3 regions of the Enterobacter bugandensis genome follow, and region 1 is predicted to be linked to each of the others. Evidence: predicted binding sites of a transcription regulator. Region 1 holds the regulator's gene; each other region holds the start of a gene.
What was found. Region 1 encodes PhoB, which activates phosphate uptake and scavenging genes when phosphate is short. Its sites were predicted from a motif close to CTGTCATAAAACTGNCNNAT; they were not measured.
Positions count from the first base shown of each region.

Region 1 (3,281 bases):
TTTCTCGCGCTGCTCGCGGCTGCGGCGCACCAGCAGCACCTCAACCGGCAACTCTTCGGTCAGCGCCTGAATTTTCCGCTGCATATCGTGCAGGTAGTCATCGGTGGTGATTTCAATATCCAGCCAGACGGGCGGGTTAAGCTCAGCGCCGCGCCACTGCTCAAGCTGGGCGGTGATGGCAGCCAGATCGCCCTTCAGCACCGCCAGCGGCTGGGTGACCGGCACTTCCAGCGTCTCGACGGCGCTGAGTTTGCCCTCATCAAAGCTCACCAGATGCACGGATTTGGCTTTTCCGGTTTCATCGAAGCTGAGCGAAATAGGGGAGCCACAGTAGCGGATATGCTCGCAGCCGCCGATGACCTGGGCGCGGTGAATGTGCCCGAGTGCGATGTAGTCCGCGGGCGGGAAGTTTTGCGCCGGAAAGGCGTCCAGCGTACCGATATAGATCTCGCGGACCGCGTCACTTTTGCTGGCCCCGACGGTAGTGAGGTGCCCGGTGGCAATGACCGGAATGGCCTGTTCACCGCGCAGGGCACAGGCTTCCGCGTGCTGCTGGTGATAATAGTCGGTGATGGCCTGCAATAAATGCTGCTGCTTTTCCGCGCCCGATAGTCCCGCCTGGCTTTGCACGATGTCCCGCGGACGTAAAAAGGGAATCGGACACAGTACCGCGCCCGGCGACCCGTCGCGTTTTTTCAGGATCTGCGGCGCGTGCCCGGCGCTGGCGACCACGGTGGTATTGAGAAACGCCAGGATGTCGCGGGATTCATTGAGCGTGGCGACGGAGTCATGGTTACCGGCGACAATCACCAGATGACAGCCGGTCTGCTGCAGGTTCACCACGAAGCGGTTATACAGTTCACGCGCATAGCTCGGCGGCGAACCGGTATCAAAGATGTCACCCGCCACAATAATGGCATCCACCTCGTGCGCCTGGGCCGTTTCCAGAAGCCAGTTCAGGAACGCTTCATGTTCAGCCGCACGGCTTTTGCTGTAAAAATTTTGACCCAGATGCCAGTCCGAGGTGTGAAGTATGCGCATAGGAGATCCGTGGCGAAAAACGATGCGGGCGATTATAAACTGTCAGGGAAAGGAAAATAACCGCTGTAATAAAACAACAGTTTGCCATTTATAGTGGTACTGTTTTTCATAAATCTGTCATAAATCTGACGCATAATGGCGCCGCATTACAAACTTGTAACTTAAATAAGATAAGACAGGGCAAAGTATGGCGAGACGTATTCTGGTCGTAGAAGATGAAGCTCCAATTCGTGAAATGGTGTGCTTCGTGCTCGAACAAAATGGCTTCCAGCCGGTTGAAGCGGAAGATTATGACAGCGCGGTGAACCAGCTGAATGAACCCTGGCCCGATCTGATTCTGCTTGACTGGATGTTGCCCGGCGGCTCCGGACTGCAGTTTATCAAACATCTGAAGCGTGAAGCGCTGACCCGCGACATCCCGGTGGTGATGCTCACGGCGCGCGGAGAGGAAGAGGATCGCGTGCGCGGTCTGGAGACCGGCGCGGACGATTACATTACCAAGCCTTTCTCCCCGAAAGAGCTGGTTGCCCGCATTAAGGCCGTCATGCGCCGTATTTCCCCGATGGCGGTGGAAGAGGTGATCGAGATGCAGGGCCTCAGCCTTGACCCAACGTCACACCGCGTGATGACCGGCGAAAATCCCCTCGACATGGGGCCTACCGAATTTAAACTCCTGCACTTCTTTATGACCCATCCGGAACGCGTTTACAGCCGCGAGCAGTTGCTGAATAACGTCTGGGGAACTAACGTGTATGTCGAAGACCGGACGGTTGACGTACATATCCGCCGCCTGCGAAAAGCGCTGGAACTGAGCGGCCACGATCGCATGGTACAGACGGTCCGCGGCACGGGTTATCGTTTCTCGACCCGTTTCTGAATAATGACAGGAGTGTGACGCGTGCTGGAACGTCTGTCATGGAAAAGGCTCGTCTTTGAACTGATCTTATGCTGTATTCCGGCCCTTCTTCTGGGGGCCTTACTTGGGCATCTGCCGTGGTTTCTGCTGGCGGCGGTCACCGGGCTGTTAGCCTGGCATTTCTGGAACCTGCTGCGTCTCTCCTGGTGGCTGTGGGTGGACCGCAGTATGACCCCGCCGCCGGGAAGCGGCAGCTGGGAGCCGCTGCTGTACGGCCTGCACCAGATGCAGATGCGTAATAAAAAGCGTCGCCGCGAGCTGGGAAGCCTGATCAAACGCTTTCGCAGCGGCGCAGAGTCGCTGCCGGATGCGGTGATCCTGACGACAGAAGAAGGAACTATTTTCTGGTGTAACGGGCTTGCGCAACAGCTGCTGGGCCTGCGCTGGCCGGACGACAATGGTCAGAACATCCTCAACCTTCTGCGTTATCCCGAGTTCACGCTGTATCTGAAAAAGCGTGATTTCACCCGTCCCCACAATCTGAAGCTGAATAACGGTCGCCATCTGGAAATCCGCGTGATGCCCTACAGCGATCGCCAGTGGCTGATGGTGGCGCGCGACGTCACCCAGATGCACCAGCTGGAAGGGGCGCGTCGTAACTTTTTCGCCAACGTCAGCCACGAACTACGCACCCCGTTGACCGTGCTGCAGGGCTACCTGGAGATGATGCAGGAGCAAACCCTGGAAGGCGCGCCGCGTGAAAAAGCGCTGCATACGATGCGCGAGCAAACGCACCGTATGGAAGGGCTGGTGAAGCAGCTGCTGACGCTGTCAAAGATTGAAGCGGCGCCTTCTCTTGCGCTGAATGACACCATTGATGTGCCAATGATGCTGCGCGTCGTCGAGCGTGAAGCGCAGACGTTAAGCCATAAAAAACATCAGCTGACCTTTGACGTCGACAACACGCTGAAGGTGCTGGGCAGCGAGGATGAACTGCGTAGCGCCATCTCCAACCTGGTGTACAACGCGGTAAACCATACGCCGGAAGGAACGGATATCGTGGTGCGCTGGCAGCATACGCCGGCAGGCGCCGAGTTTAGCGTTGAGGATAACGGGCCGGGGATCGCCCCGGAGCATATTCCGCGCCTGACCGAGCGCTTCTACCGGGTGGATAAAGCGCGATCGCGGCAGACGGGGGGAAGCGGCCTGGGGCTGGCGATTGTGAAACACGCGGTGAATCACCATGAAAGCCGTCTTGATATCCAGAGTACCCTGGGTAAGGGAACCCGCTTTAGTTTCGTTATCCCGGAACGATTAATTGCCAAAAAGAGCGCCTGACGGCAGGCGTGTCATTTTACCTTTCCACGGGTCAGCCATCGCTGGC
Region 1 is NZ_LT992502.1:1,062,981-1,066,261, forward strand. It holds gene sbcD (exonuclease subunit SbcD) at 1-1,041, opposite strand, end outside; gene phoB (phosphate response regulator transcription factor PhoB) at 1,229-1,918, shown strand; gene phoR (phosphate regulon sensor histidine kinase PhoR) at 1,940-3,235, shown strand.

Region 2 (3,281 bases), 3.6 Mb from region 1:
CCGTTCAAACGCAGCTTAACGCTTACGATGAAAACCGTGTGGAAATTGAGAGCGGCTATTTTGAAAAAGCGAACGTCGAGCTGGAGAACAGCGTGCTTAACGTCATCCCCACGCGAGGTGCGGTGGTGCGGGCGGAATTTATCACCCACGTTGGCTATCGCGTGCTCTTTGAGGTCACACAGGCCAACGGCAAACCGGTTCCCTTTGGCGCAGTGGCATCTGCCGAACTGGCGACGGGCAGCGTGTCGGGCATTACCGGCGAGAATGGCGAACTGTATCTTTCGGGCATGCCGGAAGAGGGAACGTTCACGCTGAAGTGGGGGAGTGAAAAGACAAAACCTTGCAAGGTCCATTATCAGTTCCCCAAACCAACGGGTGTTGAACTGGTTCAAACAGCGGTCGTGTGCCAATAGGGAAATGAGATGAAACGACGTATCACTTTTATAGCAGTCGCCATGCTGCTTTTTACCCCTTTTTCCCACGCTGCGACGACAGAAGGCGGGGTGTGTTTCGCCATCGGCGGCACCTATATTTTCAATCTGAATCTTAACGGGGCAGAAATACCGGCAGATAAAAACCAGGCGGGAACCGAGGTGCGCGATCTGACGACCCTGCAATCGCCTTCCCAGTATAAACTGGGATGTAACTGCCTGACCCATTTCACCACCACGTTTCGTAGCGTCTACTTCACCGCGCGTTCGCCCTTAAGCGTTAATACCGTTAAAAATGGATATACCTACTACAGGTTGAACGATCACCTCAGTATTGCGTCCTCTATTCACGTGCTGGGACGTGACTATCTCGCCGTTCCCTTTGAGGCGGAGCCCAACCGGGTGACGTCCGGTATCTACTGTTATACCTCCAGTGTAGAGGGCTCAGAGGCAACGCTTGATACCGGCTCTCAGGTAAAAATATCGTTTTTGATCGACAAGCCCTTTATTGGAAAAATTACCGTTCCGGGTACGACGATTGCCACGCTCTATGGCGGTATCGATGAAGCGTCCTCTCTGGCAAGTACCGAGAAGCTCGCCGAAATAAAAATTGCCGGAGACATCGTGGTACCGCAAAACTGCGAGATTGCGCCGGGTCAGTCGCTGGAAATTGATTTTGGAAAAATTCCCGCCAGCGCGTTTTCAGCCACCAAAGGCGAGGCGGTCGGTAGCCGCAAAATCCGCAAGATGATACAGGTGAAATGTACCGGCATGCTGGATGAGAACATCGTCCGATCCGCTTTCCATGCCGATCCCGTTGACGCTGACGCCACGATGATGAAAGTGAACGGCAATGATGACGTAGGGATCGTTATTTATGATAAATGGGACCGCGTCGTCAACGTCAATGGGGGGAGCATGGATATGGATATGGGAGCCAACCAGGGGGGCGCCGAAGTTAACTCGCTCACCTTCTCTGCTGCCCCGGCCAGCGCGACGGGGAGTATTCCGAAGCCCGGCGCCTTTGAAGCCTGGGCAACCGTGACCTTCGAAATTCAAAATTAATAACAACGGCTGTTTATGACAGCCGTTGTCATATTCACATCTTTGAACCAGGCTTAACGCATCTCAGTGTGACATTATCATGACAGGGATATGATTTTATTTGTATTAAAATCATTACCTTAACTCAAACACGTTGATTGTCATAAAACTGTCATATTTCGTACATTTATCTGTCACCTGTTTGTCCTATTTTGCTCATCGTAGCCACTTAAACAATGATTTACGAAATCCTTGCAGGAGACATTATGAAAGTTATGCGTACCACTGTCGCAACTGTTGTCGCCGCGACCTTATCTCTGAGCGCTTTCTCTGCTTTTGCAGCAGCAAGCCTGACTGGCGCTGGTGCAACCTTCCCTGCGCCGGTGTATGCCAAATGGGCGGATACCTACCAGAAAGAAACCGGTAACAAGGTTAACTATCAGGGTATCGGCTCCTCCGGTGGCGTAAAACAAATTACCGCGAATACCGTTGATTTCGGCGCATCCGACGCTCCGCTGTCTGATGAAAAACTGAATCAGGAAGGCCTGTTCCAGTTCCCGACCGTGATCGGCGGCGTTGTGCTGGCCGTTAATATCCCTGGCCTGAAATCAGGCGAGCTGGTGCTGGACGGCAAAACCCTGGGCGACATCTACCTGGGCAAAATCAAAAAATGGGATGACGAAGCCATCACTAAGCTGAACCCTGGCGTTAAGCTGCCTTCGCAGAACATCGCTGTGGTTCGCCGCGCTGACGGCTCTGGTACCTCCTTCGTGTTCACCAGCTACCTGGCAAAAGTGAACGAAGAGTGGAAATCGAAAGTCGGCTCCGGCTCTACCGTTAACTGGCCAACCGGTCTGGGCGGTAAAGGTAACGACGGCATCGCTGCCTTCGTACAGCGTCTGCCTGGCTCTATTGGTTACGTAGAATACGCTTACGCTAAGCAGAACAACCTGGCTTACACCAAACTGGTTTCTGCTGACGGCAAACCGGTTAGCCCAACTGAAGAGAACTTCGCTAACGCAGCGAAAGGCGCTGACTGGAGCAAATCCTTCGCACAGGATCTGACTAACCAGAAAGGCGACAACGCGTGGCCAATCACTTCTACAACGTTCATTCTGATTCACAAAGATCAGAAGAAACCAGAGCAAGGTACTGAAGTGCTGAAGTTCTTTGACTGGGCATATAAAAACGGCGGCAAACAGGCTAACGACCTGGATTACGCCAGCCTGCCAGACAGCGTGGTTGAGCAGATTCGTGCTGCATGGAAAACCAACGTGAAAGACAGCAGCGGTAAAGCATTGTATTAATTTAGCATTCTGACGAAAATGGCGGGTGGCGCTTGCGCTTACCCGCCGATTTCGTAAACGCGTTTAACAGAAGAGTGATTTATGGCTGCAACCAAGCCTGCATTTAACCCTCCGGGTAAAAAAGGTGACATGATTTTCGGCGCGCTGGTCAAACTGGCTGCGCTGATTGTGCTATTGCTGCTGGGCGGCATTATCGTGTCTCTGATTTTCTCCTCCTGGCCGAGCATTCAGAAATTCGGTTTCTCCTTCCTGTGGACCAAAGAGTGGGACGCGCCGAACGATATCTACGGTGCGCTGGTGCCGATTTACGGTACGCTGGTGACCTCGTTCATTGCCCTGCTGATTGCGGTTCCGGTAAGCTTCGGTATTGCGCTGTTCCTGACGGAACTGGCGCCGGGCTGGCTGCGTCGCCCGCTGGGTATAGCCATCGAACTGCTGGCGGCCATCCCAAGTATCGTATACGGCATGTGGGGCCTGTTTATCTTTGCGCCGCTGTTTG
Region 2 is NZ_LT992502.1:4,701,381-4,704,661, forward strand. It holds gene DG357_RS22790 (fimbria/pilus outer membrane usher protein) at 1-413, shown strand, start outside; gene stgD (fimbrial protein StgD) at 423-1,496, shown strand; gene pstS (phosphate ABC transporter substrate-binding protein PstS) at 1,742-2,782, shown strand; gene pstC (phosphate ABC transporter permease PstC) at 2,864-3,281, shown strand, end outside.
Region 2: pstS (phosphate ABC transporter substrate-binding protein PstS) is a predicted target of PhoB. The motif match lies at 1,634-1,653, and genes of this name have one in related genera.

Region 3 (3,281 bases), 420 kb from region 1:
GAGCAGCTCATCGGTTTGCGTCATAGTATAGAGATAGCAAGAGGTCTCTTTCGACTGCACAAACTCCGCGTATTTACCGCCAGTGCGATCGCAGGCCTGCGGGTGCGATCCCATCAGGTGCAGAACAATCAGCTGCGGCTGGGTGCGCGGGGTAGCAAAGACCTGCGCCGTCATCTTCAGCAGCGCCTCGTCTTTGGTGTTTTTGTCGGCTTCAAAATCACCGCTCTTCAGGAACTGCACTTCGTCAGCACGCTTAGCAATACTGGCGATGGCGGTGTCGTATTCGCCAATTTGCCCCTGATTGGAGAACCACCAGGTCTGAAAACCGGCGCGGTTGGCCAGCGTGACAAAATTATCCTGAAACTGAGGTTTGCCATCCACCACGCGGTTCAGCGTCAGGCCGAGCGATTTCTGCGTCGAGCCGCTGGCCGCCACATAATCGGTAAACAGGGTGCCGTTGACAGAGCTGGCAAACGGCGTGTTATTCCAGTGCCCGCCGAAAGCGCCCAGCGCGTCGCGACGTGCGCTCTCGCCAATCACCACCACATAGGTATGGTATTTCGGCTTAACCGCCAGCACGTTCCAGGTGTCTTTCATATTGGAAAGTTCAGCCATGCGCGCCTGCTCGTCGAGAACCTCTTTATTGTTCACGACGACGTCTTTAACGAAACGGAACACCGGATAGCCCGTATCTTTCAGCTTGAACACGCCGCCCCAGGCCAGGTTTTGCACCGGCGCAACGAAAAACGTCCCCACGCTAAACGCCAGGCACAGAGACTCCATTTTTCCCCATGATCTCTTCGCGTCTGCTTTGCGACGAACCGCGATGACGCCAAGCGCAAAGATAAAGAGGCCGACGACGTAGCTGTACCAGGGGAAGATCGTCAGGATCTCCGTCGACTCTTCCATATTGGTGGAGTGCAGCGCCAGCAGGGTGTTGAAGTTTGGCGCGCCGTAGGCCTGGCCAAACGGGAAATACATCGCAGCAATCAGCGAACAGACCCCTACCAACGCTTTCTGCACGCGCGGGGCCGCTCGCCACAGCACATGCAGGATGCAGGTGAAAGCCACTGCATAAAGCAGGCTGAAGGGATAGCCGAGCGCAAAGTTAATCAGCAGCGACTGCAAAAAGTAAAATCCCGTCCACGGGCTTAAGGCCCGGCTGCGGGTAACGATGGTATCTATCAGGGTTACATTCATAGGTCACTATCACAAAAACGCCATGTGCTCACCCTGGCGCCAAGGGTCAAAGCCTGCCGGACAGTGCGTGGAAAGGGAATGAGAGGTCCGCTTCAGCGAGCCGCAAATTGTGCAGGGCTGCAAGAAGATAGTGCGAGCGTGAATTAAGGTCAACAGTTGCTAAACAGATGTTTTGCGAAGGGGGCTGCAAATCCGCAAAAATTATCGGGAATTGGTCAGTTTACAGCGGAAGTGTGACAGAAAAATGAAGCGGCGTACCGCAACGCCGCTTAGTGGGAAGGTTTGTCGTCCTGATGCGGTTTGTTGTTAAACATATCGCACAGCATGTTCAACAGCATTAAGCGCACTTTAAAAGGAGAGTGGGTAAACACGTTCATACACCTCTTGAATTCGTTCATGAGACCTCCTGAAGTTTGATCCCTTCGATCCGTGAAGGGTGACTGCATTACATACAGATATAGCACAGGCTATATTGTATAGCTATGGCTATTTCGTTAATTTTTTGTGCTTGTGGAGGGATGGTTTACAATGTGCGCTCTCGATACCGGGCGCTGGAAGCGTCACCCCAATGAGGAAGTACAATGAACCGTCGCGCAGGTAAGCCAGCCATTAAAAAAACGACGCAACTGGTGAATGTTGAAGAACATGTCGAAGGTTTTCGCCAGGTCCGTGAAGCGCACCGGCGTGAACTGATTGATGATTATGTTGAACTGATTTCCGATCTGATCCGCGAGGTTGGGGAAGCGCGTCAGGTCGATATGGCCGCCAGGCTCGGGGTTTCGCAGCCGACGGTCGCTAAAATGTTAAAACGTCTGGCCTCGGTAGGCCTGATCGAAATGATCCCCTGGCGCGGCGTGTTTCTGACGCCGGAAGGGGAGAAGCTTGCGCAGGAGAGCCGCGAGCGCCATCAGCTTGTCGAGAACTTTTTGCTGGTGCTGGGCGTCAGCCCGGAAATTGCCCGTCGGGATGCGGAAGGAATGGAGCACCACGTTAGCGAAGAGACGCTGGTGAAGTTTCGCGAATTTACCCTTAAATATGGTCCCTCCGCTGAATGAAAATCCCTGGACTGCAGGCCCTCTCACGCGATCGTTTCTTCCATCTCTTATTAATCATTGGCGCCGGGTTAAGCCTGTTTGTGCCGTTTGCGCCACAGGCCTGGTCTGCGGCGATTGACTGGCGCACCATCATCACCCTGAGCGGGTTAATGATGCTGACCAAAGGGGTCGAGCTGAGCGGCTATTTTGACGTCCTGGGGCGTAAAATGGTGCGCCGTTTTGCCACCGAGCGCAGGCTGGCCCTGTTTATGGTCTTCTCCGCCGCGGTGCTGTCGACGTTTCTGACCAACGATGTGGCGCTGTTTATCATCGTGCCCCTCACGCTCACCCTGCGTAAGCTTTGCGAGATCCCGGTCAGCAGACTGATCATCTTTGAAGCGCTCGCCGTTAACGCCGGTTCTCTGTTGACGCCCATCGGCAACCCGCAAAATATTCTTCTCTGGGGACGTTCCGGTCTGTCATTCGCCGCCTTTACCTGGCAGATGGCGCCTCTGGCGCTGGTGATGATGCTGTCGCTGCTGGCGGTCTGCTGGTTCGCGTTTCCGGATAAAAAGCTGCAATACCATAGCGGGACCACGGGCCCGCAGTGGCAGCCGCGGCTGGTCTGGAGCTGCCTCGGGCTGTATATCGTCTTTCTGTTCGCCCTGGAGCTGAGGTATGAGCTCCAGGGCGTCCTGCTCGTCGCCGCGGGCTTTGTCGTGCTGGCGCGGCGCGTGCTGGTGAGCGTGGACTGGACGCTGCTGCTGGTCTTTATGGCGATGTTCATCGACGTGCATCTGCTTATTCAGCTTCCGGTGCTGCAAAACGTTCTGCACAGCGTCAGCACGCTGTCGCAGCCGGGGCTGTGGCTGACGGCGATTGGCCTGTCGCAGTTTATCAGCAACGTGCCTGCCACCATTCTGCTGCTCAACTACGTTCCGCCGGACACGCTGCTGGCCTGGGCGGTGAACATCGGTGGGTTTGGGCTGCTGCCCGGCTCCCTGGCAAACCTGATCGCCCTGCGCATGGCCAACGACCGTCGCATCT
Region 3 is NZ_LT992502.1:1,480,340-1,483,620, forward strand. It holds gene DG357_RS07180 (phosphoethanolamine transferase) at 1-1,200, opposite strand, end outside; gene mntS (manganase accumulation protein MntS) at 1,470-1,598, opposite strand; gene mntR (manganese-binding transcriptional regulator MntR) at 1,782-2,255, shown strand; gene DG357_RS07195 (anion transporter) at 2,252-3,281, shown strand, end outside.
Region 3: DG357_RS07180 (phosphoethanolamine transferase) is a predicted target of PhoB. The motif match lies at 1,207-1,226, and genes of this name have one in related genera.